3 regions of the Labrys monachus genome follow, and region 1 is predicted to be linked to each of the others. Evidence: riboswitches for the same ligand, from Rfam matches in the RefSeq annotation. Region 1 holds a riboswitch; each other region holds the start of a gene.
What was found. A riboswitch is a leader RNA that binds a small molecule or an ion and turns the genes downstream of it on or off. The one in region 1 is predicted to bind cobalamin.

Region 1 (5,720 bases):
GATGGGCGCGCATGGCATTGGCGCCGAGCGCGCAATTGAGGCCGATGGTGAAGGGCCGCGCATGGCGGACCGAATGCCAGAACGCCGTCGGCGTCTGGCCGGACAGCGTTCGGCCCGAGAGATCGGTGATCGTGCCGGAGATCATCACCGGCAGCCTTATGCCCATCGCCTCGAAGACCGCTTCGCAGGCGAAGATCGCGGCCTTGGCGTTGAGTGTGTCGAAAATCGTCTCGATGAGGATGATGTCGGCGCCGCCGTCGATCAGCCCGCGGATCTGCTCCGCATAGGCGATGCGCAGGTCGTCGAACGAGACGGCGCGGTAGCCCGGATTGTTCACGTCCGGCGACATCGAGGCCGTGCGGTTGGTGGGGCCGAGCGCGCCTGCGACGAAGCGGCGGCGCCCGTCCTGCTGTTCGGCCCTGACGGCAGCCCGGCGGGCGAGGCGGGCGCCGTCCCGGTTGAGGTCGTAGACCATCGCCTCCATGCCGTAATCGGCCTGGGCGATGGAGGTGGAGGAGAAGGTGTTGGTTTCCAGGATGTCGGCGCCGGCCATCGCATAGGCGTAGTGGATGGCCTCGATCGCGGCCGGCTGCGTCAGCGTCAGCAGGTCGTTGTTGCCCTGGAGATGGCACTCGCAACCGGCGAAGCGCTCGCCGCGGAAGTGGCTCTCGGTGAAGCCGAGGCCCTGGATCTGGGTGCCCATCGCACCGTCGAGAATGAGGATGCGCTCGCGGGCCGCCGCAGCGAGGGCCGCTTGGACATCCTCGGTCCTGACGTCGGGAGCGGCTGAGTCGAACAAGGCCTCTACGAGAACGTTCATTCTGCGCCTATAACGATATAGTGATATCAAGATATCCTTATATCATAGCTGCAAGCGTGCCCAGTGCAACGATTATCGTGCCGGCTGATGCCGGCCACCCCCTCCGGTGATTGATCTGAGGACGCCGACCCCTGTGTCGTCGCTGTCACCACGCGCTGCCGGCCGGACAATGCGCGGGCGCGCACCCGCGCTCGCTCGCTGCCGGGCAGGCCCGGCGCGGGCGCGACAGAAGCCAGACGGGCGCGCGGATGGACGATGAAGTCGCCCCGCGCCGGTCTGCCGGCGCGGGCATCGTCGTCGGCCGGTCAGGCTTCGATCTCGACGCGCCCGAGCGGGCGGCTGCAGCAGGCGAGGATCAGCCCGGCGTCGATCTCCTCCTCGCGTATGCCGCCCTGATGCGCCATCGCCACGTCCCCCGAGAGGCGTTGCACCTTGCAGGTGCCGCACAGGCCCATGGTACAGCCGGTGGGTATGTTGAGCCCGGCGCTTCTGGCGAGCTGGAGGATGGTCTCCCCGCCGGTCGCCGGCACTTCGATGCCCGACTGCACGAAGGCGACGCTGCCCTGCGCCGCGCCGTCGGCCGGCTCGCCGCCGGCCGCGAGGGCGTCTGGTTCCGGCGGATGGAAGCTCTCCTCGTGATAGCGGCGCATGTCGCAGCCATTCGCCTCCAGCATGTCCTTCACCGCGGCCATGAAGGGGGCGGGGCCGCAGCAGAAGATCTCGCGCTCGCGGAAGTCCGGTGCGATCAGGCGCAGCGCCGGCGCATTGAGGCGCCCGCGGAACCCTGTCCAGGCCTCCCCCGGATCGCTCTCCTCGACGATCCAGGCCAGTCTGAGGTGCCGCATGCGTCCCGCCATCCGCTCGAGCTCGTGGCGGAAGATGATGTCGGACGGCCTTCTCGCGCAGTTGACGAAGGCGATGTCGACGGCGCTGCCGTGATCTTCGGCAAAGCGCGTCATCGACATCATCGGCGTGATGCCCGATCCCGCGGAGATGAAGAGATAGCGTTCCGCCGGGTGGCGGTGGAACGTGAACTGGCCCGCCGGCCCGTGTGCCTTGAGGCGCGTGCCCGGCTTGAGGTTCTCCAGCATCCAGCGCGTGCCGACGCTGGTGGCCTGGGCCTTGGCGGTGACGCTGATCGAGAGCGGGCGCGAGGGGCTGGACGACAGCGTGTAGGTGCGCAGCACCGGCCCTTCCGCCGTCGGCAGTTCCAGCGTGACGAACTGGCCGGGTTCGTAGCGGAACCAGCTGTCGTCGGGGGCACGGAAGGTGAAGGTCGCGACGTCGCGGCCTTCATGCATCACGGCGACGCATTCGAGCTGCCCGGCGCGGTCGCTCCATGGCCGGGCTTCGTCGAGATGCCTGTAGAGGGTCTGCGTGGCCATCTCCGCCTCAGGCCACGCTGCGCAGGGCCACGGGATCGCCGCCGAGCGAGCGCTCCATGACGTTGCAATACCATTCGACGAACTGCATCACGCCGCCTTCATGGTCGGGGGCATAGGGCCCCGGCTCATAGGCGGGGGAGAGGATGCCCAGCTGGTTTTCCTCGACGATGCGGCGATCCTGGTCGTTGGTTTCGGTCCACACATGGGTGAGCTCGTCGATCGTGTAGTCGACGCCTTCGACCGCGTCCTTGTGCACCAGCCATTTGGTGGTGACCTGCGTCTCCCTCGGGCCGATCGGCGTGACACGGAAGCTCACGGCGTGATCCCCCAGCACGTGGTTCCAGGTGCTGGGATAGTGGAAGAGCAGGAGGGTGCCGATATTGTCTTCCTCAACCGAGGCGCTGAGCGGCTTCTTCACCGCGGCCTTGCCGGACATGGTGTAGCTCACGGCGTTGCGGAGCAGCGGCATGCGCGCCGTCCGATATTGGCCGCTGTCGGAAATCCTGAACAGGCTCGGCAGGCCGGCTTCCTCGCAGCGGTCCCAATGGGCCGCGATCAGGGGATCGTCCTTGGCGCCCTGCACGCCGCTGACGGTGGGAGCCTCCGGGAAGGTGCGGCAGAGTTCGGGGTGATTGCCGGCGCAGTGGTAGCATTCGCGGTTGTTTTCCCACACGAGCTTCCAGTTGCCCTTTTCCACGATCGTGCTTTCGAAGGCGACCTTGGTGTCCTTCAGGCGATGCGGGGCGAGATAGGGCAGCGCCAGGGCGCGGAACGCCTCGAAATCGGGCGCCTCGGCTGCGAGGCAGATCCAGACATAGCCACCCACGCTTTCGCAATGGACCGGCTTCAGGCCGTATTGCGCGGCGTCGAAGCCCGCTCCCATGTCGCGGGCGAACAGCAGCCTGCCGTCGAGTTCGTAAGTCCATTGGTGGTAGGGGCATACGAGCTTGGCGACCGTGCCATGCGCCGCCGAGCACAGGCGCGAGCCGCGGTGGCGGCACGAATTGTGGAAGGCTCGAATCGAGCCGTCGCCCGACCGCAGCACGATGACGGGATAGTCGCCGATCTGCACGGTCAGGTAGCTGCCCGGCTTGGCCAGCTCGCAGTCATGGCCGACGAAGAGCCATTGCCGATACCAGATATGCTCGAGATCGAGGCGGAAATAGTCGTCGTCCGTATAGAATTTCCGGCTCAGGCTGAAGCCGGCGCGATGGCTCCGGAGCCGGCCCAGCATCTCGTGATGCGCATTCATGTCAAAGTCCCACGTGACCATCTTTGCTTTTGACGGCACGGCGGACGGCGAAAGCGGAACGCGAGCCTTTGCGCCCGGGGCGCTCTGCCGCACTTCCTCCTTCCGGATCGCCCACCGCGATCCATCGGCTTCGGTTCAAGGCTGGTTTCCGGACTCAGGAGCGGTCCCTCGACGTGGAGCGGCGCCTTCCCGGGTCCCTCGACCCAGTGGCCTTTGCCGCGTCCGAACTCCTCTACCGTTGCGGGGGCAGTGCCGGCTTGAAACCGGCTTCCCAATTCTCCGGTCCTCCTCCCAGGTCGGACCGGCACCTCGAACTGGCCGGAGATTACACCGCCCGGCGCTACCGGCTAGAGATGAACCGACCTATCATGGTGCTTTCAGGACATCGGGGGACGGGACCCGCGCCTTCCCCGCGGGCGCGGCCGGCGCGGAAATGCCCGCGCCCGAGGCCGATGCTCCTATAGGCAGGGAGGCCGATAGCGATTACATCATGGCGCGATGGGCAGTTTGGAACCGCCCTGATGTCGATGACCTGCCGGAGCCTTTCCCTCATGCCCGCCGATTCCCTTTCCGCCTCCGCCTATCCGCATGTGCCGCTGTTTCCGCTGGGGCCGGACGAGACGCCCTATCGCAAGCTGACGGGGGAGGGGGTGAAGGTGGAGACCGTCGGCGGGCGGGAGATCCTTTCCGTCGACGGCGAGGCGATGCGGCTGCTGGCCGAGCAGGCCTTCGCCGACATCAACCATCTCCTGCGCCCGGGCCACCTGCAGCAGCTGCGCAACATCCTCGAGGATGCGGAAGCCACCGACAACGACCGCTTCGTCGCCTATGATCTCCTCAAGAACGCCAACATCGCCGCCGGCGGCGTGCTGCCGATGTGCCAGGACACCGGCACGGCGATCGTGATGGGCAAGAAGGGCCGCAGGGTCTGGACCGAGGGCGAGGACGAAGGCGCCATCGCCCAGGGCATCCGCGACGCTTACGAGAAGAAGAACCTGCGCTATTCCCAGCTCGCGCCGCTCTCGATGTTCGAGGAGAAGAACACCAAGACCAACCTGCCGGCGCAGATCGACATCTCGGCGGAAGGGGAGGACGCCTACAAGTTCCTGTTCGTCGCCAAGGGCGGCGGCTCGGCCAACAAGACCTTCCTCTACCAGGCGACGCCGTCGATCCTGTCGAAGGACCGGCTGATCGCCTTCCTGAAGGAGAAGATCCTCACGCTGGGAACCGCGGCCTGTCCGCCCTACCACCTCGCGGTGGTGATCGGCGGAACCTCGGCGGAACTGACGCTGAAGGCGGTGAAGCTCGCCTCGGCCCGCTATCTCGACACGCTGCCGACGCAGGGCTCCGAGAGCGGCCACGCCTTCCGCGACCTGGAGATGGAGCGCGAGGTGCACAAGCTCACCCAGTCGCTCGGCGTCGGCGCCCAGTTCGGCGGCAAGTATTTCTGCCACGACGTCCGGGTGATCCGGCTGCCGCGCCACGGCGCCAGCCTGCCGATCGGGCTTGGCGTGTCCTGCTCCGCCGACAGGCAGGCCCTCGGCAAGATCACCCGCGAGGGCGTCTTCCTCGAGGAATTGGAGCACAATCCCGCCCGTTTCCTGCCCGAGATCGACGAGAGCCGGCTCGGCGGACCGGTGGTGCGCATCGACCTCAACCAGCCGATGCCGCAGATCCTCGAATCGCTGTCGCGCCACCCGATCAAGACCCGGGTGTCCCTCACCGGTCCGGTGATCGTGGCGCGCGACCTCGCCCACGCCAAGCTGCGCGAGCGGCTCGAAGCGGGCGGGGGGCTGCCCGACTACATGAAGAATCATCCGGTCTATTATGCCGGCCCGGCCAAGACCCCGGCCGGCTACGCCTCGGGCTCGTTCGGGCCGACCACCGCTGGGCGCATGGACGGCTATGTCGATGCCTTCCAGGCCGCCGGCGGCTCGATGATCATGCTCGCCAAGGGCAACCGCTCGGCCCAGGTCCGCGAGGCCTGCGCCAAGCATGGCGGTTTCTATCTCGGTTCGATCGGCGGGCCTGCCGCGCGCCTCGCGCAGGACTGCATCCGAAAGGTCGAGGTCCTCGAATATCCCGAGCTCGGCATGGAGGCGGTGTGGCGCATCGAGGTCGAGGATTTCCCCGCCTTCATCGTCATCGATGACAAGGGCAACGACTTCTTCAAGGAACTCAATCTGGGCTAAGAGCGGCCTCGTAGCCCGCTGCGGTGCCCCGCCGGCACCGCCCTTCGGCCGGAACGCCACCCCCCGCGCGA
Region 2 (5,720 bases), 1.6 Mb from region 1:
GATCATCCGACTCGAAGAAGGGGTTCACCATGTCGATGATGCGCCGTACGACCGGTATGTAGCAGATGATGTAGTTGATCAGCGCCAGCAGGGCGGCCACGATGGCGGCCTGCGGTGGCGGCAGGAAGGCTTCCATGGCAGGTGGCGTCAGTCCGGCCTCATGGGCGGCCGTTACCACGCCCAGCAGCAGAAACGAGACCGCGAACAGACCGATCAGGAACCGGATGACCGTCGGAATCCTTGCGGACGCGAAGAGGACGGCCGCCAGGATCAACGCGGCGACGGGCAAGTAGAACGGCACCGGCCCCATCGCTGCTCCTGCAGCAAAACCAAGGGTGGCGAGGCCGACGAGGCCCGCGAGAATTCGGATCATGAAGCGGCCTTTCGAGAAGGGCAGTGCAGCAAGCGGCGATCCCGCCACTTGCCTTCAACCTTGTGGAGAATGGATTAACACAACCCTGTCACGCCGGTTTCATGGCGGCAAATGAGCAAATTGTAAGCTTCTTCAGCTTTTCGTGAAAGGAATCCGGGCGGGAAGGACAGGCTGATCCGGCCCGCCCTCGGCCATTAAAAAAGGCGCGCCGGAGCGCGCCCTGAGGCGGATAGCGATATCGCAAGCCTAGACAGGCTTGAGATTGCCGGCGGCGGCCTTGCCCGTCTTGCGATCCGTGAGGATCTCGTAGCCGATCTTCTGCCCTTCACGCAATTCCGGCATGCCGGCGCGTTCCACTGCGGTGATATGCACGAACACGTCGCGGCCACCGTCGTCCGGCTGAATGAAGCCGTAGCCCTTCTGGGTATTGAACCACTTCACGGTTCCCGTGCTCATAGGTAGTCCTTTACTTCGTTCCAAAGCATGGACGACCCACGGCGTGCCGTGTTCGCCCGGTTCTGCGAAATTTGGAGAGGGTGTCCTGAACGAGCGCCCCGCAAAGCAAAGGCGAACCGGCCCAGTCTTCCGGCCAAATCGACCCAAAATCGATACCACAAATTCGTCTGCCCTCACAAGAGCTTGCGAAATCACAGTTTTGCCGTGCATCCATCGTCAATCCGCCATTCCTTGCGGCTCCCGCTTGCTCTATGGATGCGAGCGCCGACCGCCGTGTCGCCGCCTCCCCGATATGCCTGACCCGGATTCGGAATGATCGTTTTTCGTCGTTTTTCCATCCTTTTGACGGCGCTGGCGCTCGCCTCGCCCGCCTTTGCCGACACGGCCGACAAGGACTGCTCGCGAGGGGCGGCGGAGCAGCGCATCCCCGCCTGCACCCAGCTTCTGGACAGGCCGCTTTCCAAATCCACCAAAGCGATCGTGCTCTACCGTCGCGGGCTCGCCTATGCCGACAAGGGCGATGACGGCCATGCGGTCGAGGATTACACCGCCGCCCTGCAATTGCGCCCGCGCGACATGGCCACCCTGACCGCCCGGGCCGACGCCTATCTGCGCCTCGGCCGCGACCAGGCGGCGCTCGACGATTACGCCAGCGCCATCGCCTCCAACCGACACGCATCGCTCGCTTTGGTCAATCGCGGCTTCGCTTTGATCCAGCTCAACCGCAACGAGGAAGCCACCAAGGATTTCGACGCAGCGCTCGCCCTCGATCCCCGCGACCAGGAGGCCTATAAGGGCCGGGGTGACGCCGAGCGGGCGCTCGAGGACCATATCGCCGCGGTCGAGGACTACACCCAGGCCATCCGCGTCGACAAGACCTACAAGAACGCCTTCTACGGCCGCGCCCGCTCGCTGATCGAGATGAAGGACTATGTGCGAGCCCAGGAAGACCTGCAGGCCGCGATCGATCTCGATCCCGAATTCGACTCCGCCTATTTCAGCCGCGGCTATGTGCGCTGGCAGCTCGGCGACACCGAGGGCGCGCTGTCGGACTATTCGAGGGCGCTGGCGCTGGAGACGGACTTCCCGGCCGCCCGGCTGGAGCGGGGACAGCTCTACGCCGCGCTCCATCGCTATGACGAGGCCATGGCCGATTACGACGAGGCCATCCGCGAACTGCCCGATCTCGCGCAGGCCTATGTCTCCCGCGGCATCGCCTGGCGCGAGCTCGGCGATTACGACAGTTCGCTCGACGACATGAACAAAGCCTTGTCGCTGCCGGCCAGCAAGGCCGATACGCTGGTGGAGCGGGCCAAGACCCATCTTGCCGCCGACCAGTACGACCTCGCCTTGGCGGACGCCGATGCGGCCATCGCCGCCCAGGACACCGTCCCCGACTATTACGCCCTGCGCGCCAAGGTGCAGGAGCGGCGCGGCCAGCGTGATGCTGCGATCGGCGACTTCCGGAAGGCCCTCGAGCTCGATCCCGCGAGCAAAGTGGCCAAGGCCGGCCTCTACCGCCTCGGCTCGACGCCATAGGCCTGGCGGCCGAGGCCTCCGCCCGGGCTTTGTCGCAGGCCAGTCTTGACGGCGACGGGCGGGCACGGCTAGCTGTCCCCTGATGGTTCCCTCCGGGGATCAAAAGGGAACGCGGTGCGGGCAGTGGCCCAAGGCCGCGGCTGCCCCCGCAACTGTCAGCGACGAGCCGCCTCCACATCGCCACTGGGACCCGCATGGACCTGGGAAGGCCGGAGAACGGCGCCGACCCGCGAGCCAGGAAACCTGCCATCGCCGGACGTCAAAGCAGGAACATCGGGCGGGGTGTCCCGATGTATCGGTCCCCCTCGGGGCAAGCCGGTCGCTGCAATGACATGAGACGTCAAAAGCAGAAATCCTCCATGCCAATCCCGATTCGACGCTTCTTCACCGAAAGCACGCCCGATTTCAAAGGGCGGCTCATCGCCATCTATGTCGTGCTCGCCATCCTCAATCTCGGGGGCTGGCTGTGGGCGCTCATGGCCTTCCACGGCAACCCGGCGCTGCTCGGCATCGCGCTCGTGGTCTACGGGCTCGGCCTGCGCCACGCGGTCGATGCCGACCATATCGCCGCCATCGACAACGTCACGCGCAAGCTGATGCAGGAGCGGCGGCGGCCCGTCGCCGTCGGCTTCTTCTTCGCCATCGGCCATTCGCTCGTCATCGTCATCGTCGCGGCCGCCGTCGCCGGGGCGGCGACCCTGCTCGGCGGCTTCCGGAGCCTGCAGGACATCGGCGGCACGATCAGCACCGGCGTCTCCGCCCTGTTCCTGTTCGTGATCGCGGCCATGAACATCATGATCTTCCTGTCGATCTACAGGAGCTACCGCCATGTGCGCATCGGCGGCGCCTATGTCGAGGAGGATCTCGACATCCTGCTCAACAATCGCGGCTTCCTCGCCCGCATCTTCCGGCCGGTGTTCCGGCTCGTCTCCAGGAGCTGGCACATGCTGCCGGTCGGCTTCCTGTTCGGCCTCGGCTTCGACACGGCGACCGAGGTCGCGACCTTCGGCGTCACCGCGACCCAGGCCGCCAAGGGCGTGCCGTTCGAGGCGATCATGGTGTTCCCGGTGCTGTTCGCGGCCGGCATGTCGCTGGTCGACACCACGGACGGCGTGATGATGCTCGGCGCCTATGACTGGGCCTTCGTCAAGCCGATGCGCAAGCTCTACTACAACATGACGATCACGCTGGTCTCCGTCGTCGTCGCCGTGCTGATCGGCGGCATCGAGACGCTGGGGCTGATCGGCGACCGATTCGCCCTGACCGGCGCGTTCTGGGACTTCATCGCCGCGCTGAACGACAATTTCAACAATCTCGGCTTCGCCATCATCGCCATCTTCATCGCCGCCTGGGTGATCTCCTATATCGTCTACAAGGCCAAGCGGCTGGACGATTTCGACATGAACACCACGCGGGCCTGAGGCCGCCGGGTCCGACGCCGGCGCGGCGTCGGCGTCAGATCCGGCCGAGCCAGTCCACCAGCCGCTGCGTCGCGACCTGCAGCTGCTCGGGGCTGCGCAGGAAGCACAGGCGCATGAAGCCTTCGCCACCGGGGCCGAACGCCGTGCCGGGGGCGAGGCCGACATTGGCGTCATCGACGATCTCCAGGCCGAGGCGGCGCACATCCGGCCGGCCCTCGACGGTGAAGAACAGGTAGAAGGCGCCGTTCACCGGCGCGAACCGGACCTTGCCGGTGGCGCCCAGCCCGTCGACGACGATGTCGCGCCCCTGGCGCGCCCGGGCGATCTGGTGCTGCACGAAGCTCTCGCCCCGGTCGAGTGCGGCGATGCCGGCGCGCTGCATGAAGGCCGCGACGCCCGAGGTCGAATATTGCACGAGGTTCTCGATGGTCTGCCCGAGTTCGGGCGGCGCCTCGATCCAGCCCATGCGCCAGCCGGTCATGGACCAGTTCTTGGAGAAGGTATCGGTGAAGAAGATGCGGTCTTCGGGCGTGCGGATGTCGCGGAAGGACGGCGCCCGGCCGCCGGCATAATGGAAGCGGGTGTAGATCTCGTCCGCGAAGATCCACAGGCCGTGGCGGCGGGCGAGATCGAGCACGAAGGCGAGATCGTCCGGCGTGGCCACCCACCCTGTGGGGTTGGAAGGGGAATTGATGAAGATGCCCCTGGTGCGGGGCGTCACCGCATCGGCGATGCGCTGGCGGTCGAGCTGCCAGCCCGCATCCGTGTAGATCTGCGGCACCATCACCGGCGTCGCGCCGGCGACGCCGATGGCGGCCGGGAAATTCGGCCAGACCGGGCTCGGCACGATCACCTCGTCGCCTTTGCCGGCGACCATGCGCACACAGGTCTGCAGCGCATGCATCCCCGATTGCGTGACGAAGAAGCGACCCGGCTCGAACGGTTTGCCGAACAGATTGGTGTGATAGCGGGCGAGCGCCTCGCGGAGGTCCGGAATGCCGCGCTGCCAGGTGTAGAAGGTTTCGCCGGCGGCGAGGGAACGCGTCGCGGCCTCGGTTATGAAGGCCGGCGTCGGCACGTCGCCCTCCCCCGCCCAGAGCGGGATCATGCCCTCGCGCGTGCGCCCGTAATTCATCACCTCGACGATGCCGCTTTCCGGCGCGCCGAGCGCCTCCGGACGAAGGCCGTCGAGAAAGGACGGCATTGCGGGCGGGATCTTCTCGGCAGCGGCGGCGGTCACGGCATCGTTCCTTGCGGGATTTCGGCCTACACGGCCGGCCGACAAGCATAGGCCATGGCAGGCGGGACCGAAATCAATTGTTGGAATGGATCGCATCGCCCGCACGAATGGAGCGCGCGGGCGGGACGCCCGCGTTCCCAGGACGAGCGCTTCTCCGTGAAGTGCGACTCGGCCGCGGCCCTATTGCCGGGCGGCCAGCAGGTCGCGGATCTCCGTCAGGAGCTTCACGTCGGCCGGAGCCTCCGGCTTCGCCGACTCCTTCGGCGGCTGCTGGCGGCGGAGCGTGTTGATCAGCTTGACGGCGAGGAACAGCACGAAGGCGATGATGAGGAAGCCGATCACCACCGTGATGAAGCTGCCGATGGCGAAGGGCACGCCGACCTTGCGGGCATCGGCGAGAGAGGCGCCGGCCGGCGCGGTTCCGCGCAGCATGAAGTAGACATTGGAGAAATCGAGGCCGCCCGGCGTCAGCGCGCTGACGATCGGCATGATGACGTCCTCGACGAGCGAGGTGACGATCTTGCCGAAGGCCGCACCGATGATCACACCGATGGCGAGATCGACGACATTGCCCTTGAGGGCGAATTCCTTGAATTCCTGAAGCATGATTCCTCCATCTGAACGATTGAGACAATGCAGCGCATTGCCTGAATCCCGGGAGGATTCAGGCACCCGACAATAGGTTCCAAAA
Region 3 (5,720 bases), 1.5 Mb from region 1:
CCATGGGGCGTCCGCGCCCGCTGCCGCGGCATGGCTCCCGCCGGTCGAAACCGTCTTGACAGCGCCATCGCTTTGCCGTGGTCTGTGCCCGCATGAGATGGATGGACCAATCCGTTCTGAGGCGGACCATCGCCGCCCTGGTGATGCTGGCGCTGTCGCTGGCAGGCCTCGGGCGTGCGCTCGCCGCCGCCACGGACAGCGGCCCCGCCACCATCATCGTCGGCGGCTTCGTCATCTCGCTCTGCCATACTGACGACGGATCGGGATCGCCGCAGGACACCGCCCGTCACGATTGCTGCGACCAGTGCACGCTGCACGCGCCCGTGACCCTGCCGGGAGCGGCCGGGCTGGCGGCGCCCCTGCGGATCGTGCATGTCGTCGAATCCGAGCCGGCCGTCATGCCGGTGGCGGCGATCGCGCGGCCGCGCACGCCGCGCGTCTCGCAGGGGCCCCCCTTCGCACGAGCCTGAGCGTGCGAAATCCATTTCCGATCAAAAGCCCGGCCTGAATCGCGGCGCCTTCGCGCCCGCGTCGGCGCATGGGCGAACTCAGGACATCTTCATGGCTACCGCCGATCTGAGCCAGGCCCCTGGCTCGTCGCGCCTGTCGCTGCAACGAGCGATCTGGCGCTGGCATTTCTATGCCGGACTCCTCAGCGTCCCCTTCCTGATCCTTCTGGCGATCACCGGTTCGCTCTATCTCTTCAAGGGTGAGATCAATCACACCGTCTTCGCCTATCGCACCGTCGTCACCGAAACGGGCACGCCGGCTCTGCCGCCGAGCGCGCTGGTGGCGAAGGCCGTCGCGGCGCTGCCGGGATCGACGGCGACATCCTTCGGCGAGCCCGCCTCGCCGGCCGCGTCCGCCGTGGTGACGGTGACGACGGGAGACGGCCCGCATCTGGTCTATCTCAACCCCTATACCGGCGCCGTGCTCGCTACGATGCGCAGCGACCGCGAGCCGATGTATCTCCTCAAGAAGATCCACAGCCTCGAATTGTTCGGCACCTTAGCCAATCGCCTCATCGAGGCGATCGCCGGCTTCGCCCTCGTCCTGGTGGTGACGGGCTTCTATCTGTGGTGGCCGCGCGGCCGGTCCGGCGGCGTCCTTACGGTCCGTGCAACGCCCGGCCGGCGGATCTGGTGGCGCGACGTCCACGCCGTGACCGGCGCACTGGCGGGCCTCGTCATCTTCTTCCTGGCGCTGACGGGCATGCCGTGGTCGGGCTTCTGGGGCGCCAACCTCAGCACCTATTCGGCAAAGCTCGGCATCGGTTTTCCCGCGCAGCTTTGGGACGACGTGCCCAAATCGGCCCTGCCGACCCAGGCCGTTCTCCCCAATGCGGGTTGGGCGGTGGAGAACGCCCCCGTTCCCCTGTCGGCGCCCGCAGCAGGCGCCGCGCCGATCGGCATCGACCGGGCGATGGCGGTCGCCCATGGCCTCGGCCTTGCGCCCGGCTTCGAGATGGCCCTGCCGTCCGACGGAACGGGGGTCTACACCGCCGCGATCTATTTCGGTGACCTGTCGAAGGAGCGCACCGTCCACATCGACCAGTACAGCGGCAAGCCGATCGTCGATCTCGGGTTCAAGGATTACGGCCCCGTCGGCAAGGCGATCGAATTCGGCATCAATGTCCACCAGGGCATGGAATGGGGGCTCGCCAACCAACTGGTGATGCTCGCCACCTGCCTTTCCATCGTCCTGGCTTCGGTCTCCGCCGTGGTGATGTGGTGGAAGCGCCGGCCGGCGGGCAAGATGGGCGTGCCGCCCTATCCGGCCGATCCCGGCGTCTTCCGCTTTCTCTGGGCCGCCGCCGTTGCCGTGGGGATCGTCTTTCCGATCACCGGCCTCGCCGTCCTGGCGATGCTCGCCTTCGATCTCCTGGCGATCCGCACCATTCCTCCTCTCCGGCGAGCATTCGCCTGAGCCTGCCGCGGCGGGCAGGAGCCTGCCGCGATCCAAGCCGATGATCGGCGGCCGATCCGATCTCAACCTGAAGGTCATTCCATGTCCAAGACGTTCCAGAGCGCCGCCCTGGCGGCCATCGCCCTTTTCGCCCTTGCCGGGCAGGCGTTCGCCCATGCCCATCTCCAATCCGCCACCCCTGCGGTCGACGGCACGGTCGCCGCCGCCCCGACCGAACTCGACCTGAATTTCAGCGAGGACCTCAATCTGAAATTTTCGGGCGTGAAGGTCACCGGCCCCGGCAAGGCCGCGGTGGCGACCGGCGAACCCATGCTGATGAACAAGAACGCCACGCTGATGGTTCCCCTGTCGGGAACGCTCGGCGCGGGCGTCTACACGGTCAGCTGGCATGCCCTGTCCGCCGACGGCCACAAGACCCATGGCAGCTACAAGTTCACCGTGAAGCCATGATCGGCCCGGACGCCGCGCTCGACATCTGCCGGTTCCTGCATGACGCATCGCTGATGCTGGTATGGGGCGCGTCCGCCTATCTGGCCGTGCTCGTGCCGCGCAGGCTGGCTGACGACGTGGCGCGGCGTCTGCGCATCCCGGCCATCGTCGCGGTCGCGGCGGCGCTCGCCACGACGCTCGCGGCCCTGCCGATCGAGACGGCGACGATCGGGGAGGGGTGGAGCGCGGCCACCGATCTCGCCACGCTGCACGACGTCCTGTTCGACACCACCGTCGGCCGGGCCTGGCAGGCGCAGGCGGCGGGGGCGGCGCTGCTCTTCGCGGCGGTCTTTTTCCCGCTCCGGATCCGCAGGAAAGCCGTCGCGCTGGCCTCCGGCCTGCTCCTTGCCGGCGTGGCGCTCACCGGCCACGCGGTGATGCAGGACGGCTGGCTGCGCATCGCCCATGTCGCCAACGACGGCGTTCATGTCCTGTCGGCCGGGGCGTGGCTGGGGGCGATGGTTCCGCTGCTGCCGATCTTGGCGAGGCTGGACACGGCCGCCCGCCCGGAGGCGGGGCTCGCCCTGCGGCGCTTCTCCAATGCGGGCCATGTCGCCGTCGCTTTGGCGATCGCTTCCGGCCTCGTCAACACCTGTCTCGTCCTCGGCCGCCTGCCGACCGACTGGTCGTCGCCCTACCAGGCCCTGCTCGCCGCCAAGATCGCCGCCGTCGCGGCGATGACCGGCCTGGCGCTGGTCAATCGCTACGGCCTCGTGCCGCGTATGGCGCGGCGAGGCTCCGGTTCCGTCCGCCTGATCCGCTTCGCCACGCTCGCCGAGATCGTCCTCGGCCTGGGCGCCGTCGCGGCCGTGTCGGTGCTCGGAATGCTCGAACCCGTCTGAACGTCGCTGCCCGGCCGAGCCGGCTGCGGCGACAGAAGCAGGAGAGGGCGCGTCGCGGAGGGGTGCCGAACCGGCCTTCGCCGCGCAATCCCCCTTCTGCGCCCTCCCGCATCCGTGCTATGCAGCTCCGCCTTCGGTGCCCGCTGCGGCGGGAGAATCGGGAACACGGTCGATGCCGTGACGCGCCCAGCACTGTGAGGGGGACTGTCCGCATGAAAGCCACTCGCCGAGGCGGGGAAGGCGTGCGGACGGGTTGAACCCGAGTCAGGAGACCGGCCGAAGACGATAGATCGGCGCGCGCGGACGGCGCGGCGATCGCCATCGCAAGGGGAATGACGATGGATGATCCAGGCGGGGCGCTTGCGCCTTCCGCACCCTTTTCGTCCGCGGATCGCGATGCGGTCTACCGCGCCATCTTCACGCGGCGCGACGTGCGCAGCCAGTTCCGGCCCGATCCGGTTCCCGACGAGGTGCTCGCCCGCATCCTCGATGCCGGCCACCACGCCCCCTCCGTCGGGTTCATGCAGCCCTGGAGTTTCCTCGTGCTCCGCAGCGCCGAGACGCGCCGCCGGGTGCAGGCTTTGTTCGAGGCCGCCAATGCGGAGGCGGCGGCGATGTTTCCGCCCGAGAAGCAGGCGCTTTACCGCTCGCTGAAGCTGGAGGGCATCGTGGAGGCGCCGCTCAATCTGTGCATCACCTGCGATCCCGACAGGGCGGGGCCGGTCGTCCTCGGCCGCACGCACGACAAGGCGATGGACGCCTATTCGACCGTCTGCGCCGTCCAGAACATCTGGCTCGCCGCGCGGGCGGAGGGAGTGGGCATCGGCTGGGTCAGCATCCTCGACGGTGCCAGGCTGAAGCAGATCCTGGCGATCCCGCCGCGGGTGACCCTCGTCGCCTATCTCTGCCTCGGCTATGTGCAGGAGGCCTATACGAGGCCCGAGCTGGAGGTGAAGGGGTGGCGCCGCCGCCTGCCCCCGGAGGACGTCGTGCATTTCGAAGGCTGGGGCCGGAGCCTGCCGGACGAGCCGCTGCTGTCGTTGATGCGGACCGGCATGGCCGATCGGCTGGGCCTGGGCGAAGCGGCCTGTGCGCCAGGAGCGGGGCAGGCCGACCCCGGCTGATGCCGGCGACCGCCCTCATCGGGCGTCATGTCCGAGCAGGCTCCGGACGGCGGCCACCAGCGCCGGCTGCGGCTTCGGCGGGGCTGCGAAGGCGCGGTCGTCCTGCCAGCCGTCTCCCAAGGCCTGGTAGAGCGCGATGAAGGCCTCGGCGGCGGACTGCTGGGCCGATACATATTGCTTTTCCAGGTCATATTGCTGGCGCTCGGCGTCGATGACGTTGAGCGAATCGGTCAGCCCTCGCTGAAAGCGCTGGTTGGCGAGCCCGACCGCCTTGCGGCTGTCGCCCAGCGCCACGGAAAGCGCGCCGAGCCGGTCCTCCTGCCCTTTATAGGCGGCGGCGGCGACATCGACATCGCGGACGGCGTTCAGCACCGTCTGCCGGTATCGCGCCGCCGCTTCCTTCGCCTGCAGCCCCGCCTGCTGCACGAGGGCGTCGAGCCGGCCGAAATCCAGCAGGGGGACGCTGAGCGAGGGACCGATCGACCAGATGAGGCTGGCGGCATTCGGGCCGACGCCGGCGCCGCGGCCCTCCAGTCCGCCGCCGGCCGTCACGAAGAGCCGCGGGAAGAGGTCCGCGGTCGCGACGCCGATCTGGGCGGTGTCGGCGGCGAGCTCGCGTTCACCCTCCAGGATGTCCGGGCGCTGGCGCAGCAGGTCCGCCGGCAGGCCCAGCGGGATCCGTCCCGGCAGACGGGGGAAGGGTCCGGGCCGCTGGAGTTCCTTCGCCAGGGTCTCCGGAAATTCCCCGACCAGTCCGGCGATGACATATTGCTGTTGCCGGATTTCGGCCTCGATCGGACCCTTCTCGGCCTCCACCGTCGCAAGCTCGCGCTGGGCCAGGGTGAAGTCGAGTTCGTTGCTGATGCCGCGGCTGAACTGCTGCTGGTTCAGCCCGACATATTCGCGCAGGGCGCCTGCCGTCTCGCGCACCACATCGGCCTGCCGCTGGGCCGCGCGCATCTCGACATAGGCCCGGGCGACATCCGCCACGACCGAGACGAGGACGGAATGCCTGGCATCGGCGGCGGCCTGCCTGTCGGCCTGCGCCGCCTCCATCTCGCGCCTGTAGCGGCCGAACAGGTCGATCTCCCAGCCGCCGTCGAAACCGGCGATGCCGTCGACCTGCTTCGACTGCCGCCGCGTTTCGGCGGCGACGAGGGCAGAGGCGGCGCGGCCGCTGGCGAGGTCGGTGCCGGTGCCGCGCGCCGCGCCCGCGCTGAAGCCGGCGCTCGGCAGCGCACTTCCCAGCACGACCGCCTCCTGCGTCCGCGCTTCCTGCATGCGGTCGAGGGCGATCTCGAGGTCGGTATTGCCGGCGAGGGCGCGGGCGACAAGCGAA

Region 2: it holds a riboswitch for cobalamin, as region 1 does, so the genes downstream of both, J3R73_RS11895 (HoxN/HupN/NixA family nickel/cobalt transporter) here and J3R73_RS19160 (aromatic ring-hydroxylating oxygenase subunit alpha) in region 1, are expected to answer to the same signal.
Region 3: it holds a riboswitch for cobalamin, as region 1 does, so the genes downstream of both, bluB (5,6-dimethylbenzimidazole synthase) here and J3R73_RS19160 (aromatic ring-hydroxylating oxygenase subunit alpha) in region 1, are expected to answer to the same signal.

What each region holds. Positions count from the first base shown of each region.
Region 1 covers NZ_JAUSVK010000001.1:4,195,601-4,201,320, reverse strand. The annotation lists gene metH (methionine synthase) at 1-820, opposite strand, end outside; gene J3R73_RS19165 (FAD-binding oxidoreductase) at 1,126-2,205, opposite strand; gene J3R73_RS19160 (aromatic ring-hydroxylating oxygenase subunit alpha) at 2,213-3,457, opposite strand; cobalamin riboswitch at 3,580-3,784, opposite strand; gene J3R73_RS19155 (fumarate hydratase) at 4,009-5,649, shown strand.
Region 2 covers NZ_JAUSVK010000001.1:2,633,960-2,639,679, reverse strand. The annotation lists gene J3R73_RS11910 (ABC transporter ATP-binding protein/permease) at 1-373, opposite strand, end outside; gene J3R73_RS11905 (cold-shock protein) at 620-829, opposite strand; gene J3R73_RS11900 (tetratricopeptide repeat protein) at 1,142-2,368, shown strand; cobalamin riboswitch at 2,435-2,633, shown strand; gene J3R73_RS11895 (HoxN/HupN/NixA family nickel/cobalt transporter) at 2,728-3,789, shown strand; gene J3R73_RS11890 (pyridoxal phosphate-dependent aminotransferase) at 3,824-4,993, opposite strand; gene mscL (large conductance mechanosensitive channel protein MscL) at 5,210-5,635, opposite strand.
Region 3 covers NZ_JAUSVK010000001.1:2,727,543-2,733,262, forward strand. The annotation lists gene J3R73_RS12335 (hypothetical protein) at 102-470, shown strand; gene J3R73_RS12340 (PepSY-associated TM helix domain-containing protein) at 556-1,926, shown strand; gene copC (copper homeostasis periplasmic binding protein CopC) at 2,008-2,376, shown strand; gene copD (copper homeostasis membrane protein CopD) at 2,373-3,257, shown strand; cobalamin riboswitch at 3,375-3,552, shown strand; gene bluB (5,6-dimethylbenzimidazole synthase) at 3,596-4,381, shown strand; gene J3R73_RS12360 (efflux transporter outer membrane subunit) at 4,397-5,720, opposite strand, start outside.